One region of the Nocardia mangyaensis genome, then DNA from elsewhere that is predicted to be linked to it. Evidence: predicted binding sites of a transcription regulator. Region 1 holds the regulator's gene; the other holds the start of a gene.

Region 1 (2,459 bases):
TCAGGGCGCGTTCGGTTTCAGCGAGCCCTGCGACGACTGCCGCGGCACCGGCTCGATCATCGACGACCCGTGCGTCGACTGCTCGGGGACCGGTATCCAGAACCGCACCCGCACCATCACCGTCCGGATTCCGCCGGGCGTGAGCGACGGCCAGAAGATCCGGCTGGCCGGGCAGGGCGAGGCCGGACTGCGCGGGGCGCCCTCGGGCGATCTGTATGTCACGGTGCACGTCAGCCAGGACAAGGTCTTCGGCCGCCAGGGTGACGACCTCACCCTGGTGCTCCCGGTGAGCTACAGCGAATTGGTGCTGGGGACAACCGTTTCCGTACCGACGCTGGACGGTCGGGTCGGCGTGAAGGTGCCCGCGGGCACCGCCGACGGGCGTATTCTGCGGGTCCGTGGTCGTGGTGTGCCCAAGCGCGGCGCGGCCGGCGGTGCCGGTGATCTGCTGGTCACGGTGAAGGTCGCGGTTCCGCAGCACCTGGACTCCGACGCCACCGATGCGCTCAAGCGCTATCAGGAGGCGGAGAAGGCCGGTGGTTTCGATCCGCGTGCGGGATGGGCGGGTGCTTGATGTCGCGCGCATCGAGCTCAGCGCCCGGAGGAGGTAGCGCAGCGTGACCACGGAGGGCGTAGGGAGAGGCGCGGATCGGCACGGCAATCCGAAGTCCGCGTCGGGGTCGACCTCGCGTGCCGAGTTCTTCATGATCTCGGTGGCGGCGCAGCTGGCGGGGATGCACGCGCAGACGTTGCGTACCTACGACCGGCTGGGTCTGGTCACCCCGCAACGCACTTCGGGCGGTGGGCGCCGGTATTCGGCCCGCGATGTCGAGCTGCTGCGCGAGGTGCAGCGGCTGTCGCAGGACGAGGGCGTCAACCTGGCCGGGATCAAGCGCATCATCGAGCTCACCAATCAGGTGGAGGCGCTGCAACAGCGCGTCGAGGAGATGAGCGCGGAGCTGGAGCGGTTGCGGGCGGGCTATCGGCCCGATCTGTCGCCGCCCCAGCGCAGTACCGCGCTCGTGGTGTGGCAGCCACGGAATCGCCGCTGAGGCTTCTCGGTTCGACGGGCCCCCGGTTCGCGATCCGCTACGGCGGAGGTGGACCGGGGGCCCGTTCCTGTGCTGGTCAACCCCCGGCGATCGGCTGGTGACTATCCAGCAACCCACTTATTCATGATCTTGCAGTTCGGAAGTACTCGCGCATGGCGTTGAAGTGCGAATTCATCGCCGAATTCGGGCTGAAGTTTGCTGGCGGGACGCTGAATTCGGATCAATCGGAACCCCCTTTCGCGCGGCCCACCGGGCACTCCGAGGCACCCACCCCGCGTGTCACGGCACGGCGCGTCGGTTCGGTGGATCGGTCGACTGTAGCGGAAGAGTCGCTCTACCAGGCACATTGGTCGTCGAGCGTCGGTTTTGCCAGGTAAGTCATGGGTGCGTGAGGGTCTGTTCATGCCGGATTAGCGGTCTCAGGGTATGTTTCATGGGTGCCGTCCATGAGCACCGGCTGGTATTTAAAGAATTACACGCGTGATGTTTAAGAGTACGATTCCGAAGCTGGCAAACCTCGCCTAGACTTCTCGCATCGGCTGCTGACGAGTGTCCTCCCAGCCCGTCACTCGCCGCGCGGCTAGCGTTCGATGGCGAAACGAGGTTGTGACACATATGGATTCGCGGACTGTCGCTTTGATCCGTACCACGTTCAAGGCGGTTGCTGCGGAAGACGGTGGGGCCGAGAGGCTGGCCAGGTCGTTCTATTCGATCCTGTTCACGGATTACCCCGGTGTCCGCGACTACTTCCCGGCGGCCATGGACGCCCAGCGTGACCGGCTGGTCAAGGCGATCTCCTACGCGCTGGACCGGCTGGAGGAGCCGGACAAGCTGCTGCCCTTCCTCGCCCAGCTCGGGCGCGACCACCGCAAATACGGCGTGCAGCCCGCTCACTATGTCGCCGTGGCCAACTCGTTGAAGTCGGCCATGCGCCAGTTCGCCGGGACCGAGATGTGGACCGACGAGGTCGCCGCCGCCTGGGACGAGGGCCTGGCCACCATCAGTGGCGCGATGATCGGCGCCGCCGACAAGGAGACCACCCCACCAGCCTGGACCGCGACCGTCGTCGAACGCCGCGAGGTGCTGCGCAATCTCGCCGTGATCCGGGTTCAGCTCGACCAGCCGATGCAGTACGCCGCCGGGCAGTACCTCAGTGTCCAGGTGCCCTCCCGCCCCCGTATGTGGCGCTATCTCTCGCCGGCCACCCCGGCCAATGCCAACGGCGAGATCGAATTCCACATCCGCAGTGTGCTCGGCGGGTGGGTCAGCCCGGCCATGGTCTCGCACACCACCGTCGGCGACCAGTGGTTGCTCGGCTCGCCGCTCGGCGGCCTCGGCGTACCGCGCAACACCAAGCGCAAGATGCTGATGGTCGGCTGCGGCACCGGCATCGCCCCGCTGCGCGCC
Region 2 (2,459 bases), 270 kb from region 1:
CCACGGATCTCGGCTTCGTCGCGCACGCCGCCGAGGGCGACGCGAACGAACTTGCGGCCCAGCGCCTTTGCCACCGACTCGCCCAGCGACGTCTTACCGACACCGGGCGGACCGACCAGCACCAGCACCGCGCCGGAACCGCGTCCGCCGACGACCTCGAGTCCACGCGCGGCCCGGCGCGAGCGCACCGCCAGGTACTCGACCATGCGGTCCTTCACCTCGTCGAGGCCGTGATGATCGGCGTCGAGCACGGCACGCGCGGCCGAAACATCGGTGCTGTCTTCGGTTTTCACCGTCCACGGCAGGTCGAGCACGGTATCGAGCCAGGTGCGGATCCAGCCCGATTCCGGGCTCTGATCGCTGGCGCGCTCCAACCGGCCGACCTCGCGCAGCGCCTCGGCGCGCACATGCTCGGGCAGATCCGTGTTCTCGACGCGGGTGCGGTAGTCGTCGGCGCCGTCGGGTTCGTCCTCGCCGAGTTCCTTGCGGATGGCGTTGAGCTGCTGGCGCAGCAGGAACTCGCGCTGACTCTTCTCCATGCCGTCGCGCACGTCTTCGGAGATCTTGTCGGTGACCTCGACCTCGGCGATGTGCGCGGTGATCCATTCGATCTGCTTGGTCAGCCGCGCGGTGAGGTCGGGGGTCTCGAGCAGTTCGCGCTTCTGGTCGTTGGACAGGTACGGGGCGTAGCCCGCGGTGTCGGCGATGGCCTCCACGTCGTCGAGCTGGTTGACGATGTCGATGATCTGCCAGGCCTCGCGCCGCTGCAGCACGGCCACGACCAGCTTCTTGTACTCGGCCGCGAGTTCGGTGGCCCGATCATCGGGCTCGCCGATCTCGACCGGCTCGGCCTCCACCCACAGCGCCGCACCCGGCCCGGTCACCCCGTGCCCGATCCGCGCCCTGCGCTCGGCCTTCAACACTGCCGCGGGCGCGCCACCGCGCATCCGCCCGACCTGCTCGATGGTGGCCACGACGCCATAGGACGCGTACCCCTCATCCAGTCGCGGCGCCACCAACACGGCCCCGGTCTTGCCCGCCTGCGCGGCATCGATGGCAGCCTGCGCGGACTCGTCCAGTTCGATGGGCACGACCATGCCCGGCAGCACGATCGGATCGGTCAGGAACAGCACCGGCAGGTTCTGAGCTGTAGTCATATCGACCCTTCCAGAGTTGAGCTTTGTTCACTCAACCCGGGTGCCCACCGGTTTGTTCCGATCCTGTGCCGGAGTTCACCGAGGGCGAAACCTCCGCCAATCCGCTTGCCACATTCGCCTGCGAGCGCAGCCACGACCTCATCGGCCACACCGAGCGCAGGCTGGCCGGCACCCGATTCGACACCAGGGTGAGCGCACCTACCCGCGCGGGGCCCGTCAGTCCCCGACGGTGACGGATCGCTCGATCGACGGATCGCCCGCTACCGCTTCACCAACGAACTCGGCCTCCCCGGAAACGTTTCCGGGGAGGCCGAGTTCTCTTGGTCGACCTACAGGTTTCGCGGGGCGCGGAACTGTTCGGTCGGGGCGTCGGTGAGAGAGTCGCGGCGGGCGCTCAGGATGCCGAGGACGATGCCGGCGATCAGGAGCAGGGCGCCGATGACGCCGAGGGTGATGGGGAGGGTCTTGCCGAAGAGGGAGAGCTTGTCGAGGCTTTCCTGGGTGACGGCGAGCTGGGCGTCGATCGTCTCGTCGTCGAAGACGAGGTGCGACTTGAGGGCGGTGACGTCGATCTGGTTGGCGCTGCGGCCGTAGAACAGGTGGATCTGCTCGCCGCCCTTGAGGACCGCGCCGGTCTTCGGCTCGACCCACACGTCGCGGGTGTTGGTGTAGAAGCGGGTCATGGTGACCGGCTCCTCACCTTCCAGGCCCCACTTGGCGGCGGGCAGGGTGAGCTTGTTGGTCGCGGCGGGGACGACGTCCCACATGTTGGTGACCGGGATCGACTGCCGGAAGTGGTACACCGGGACGCCCTTGATCTCGGACTCCTCGACGAACTCGATGTCGTAGGTCGCGCGGGCGTTGAGATCGAAGTACGGGTAGGACTTCTTCTCGGTGCCGATCGGGAAACGGTACTGCAGACCGACGCGCTGTGACGGATCGGCCACCGAGGCGCCCGAGGCGTCGACGTTGACCGCGATGGAACCGTTGGGCGAGGCATCGATCGGCGCGCCGGTGACGCGGTTCAGGGTGACCCGGTCGACCGAGGCGGTGAGCAAACCGGAGTCGCCGTCGCGGTCGTCGCGACGCAGCGTCTGGCCGGCCTGGACGGTCATCTCGTCGGCATCGGAGGGCTCCTCGACGGTGAGGAAGCGCTGCGAGACGATCGGGACATTGGTGTCGATCTTGGCCGAGCCCTCGGGCGAGGTGAGCGAACGCGAGTCCAGCACAAGGCTTTCCTCGCCGGGCACGCTCTTGGCGATCGTGGTGATCCGCAGATCCAGCGGGGTCTTGGCGACCTTG

The links. Region 1 encodes HspR, which represses chaperone genes until heat shock. Its sites were predicted from a motif close to ANNTGAGTNNNNNNNACTCANNT; they were not measured.
Region 2: the regulator HspR is predicted to act here: its motif matches at 1,172-1,194, upstream of lon (endopeptidase La).

The regions. Positions count from the first base shown of each region.
Region 1 is NZ_CP018082.1:6,928,759-6,931,217, reverse strand. Features, by position in the region: gene dnaJ (molecular chaperone DnaJ) at 1-574, shown strand, start outside; gene BOX37_RS31465 (heat shock protein transcriptional repressor HspR) at 705-1,052, shown strand; gene BOX37_RS31455 (globin domain-containing protein) at 1,668-2,459, shown strand, end outside.
Region 2 is NZ_CP018082.1:7,199,117-7,201,575, forward strand. Features, by position in the region: gene lon (endopeptidase La) at 1-1,157, opposite strand, end outside; gene pgfA (cell envelope lipid trafficking protein PgfA) at 1,487-2,459, opposite strand, start outside.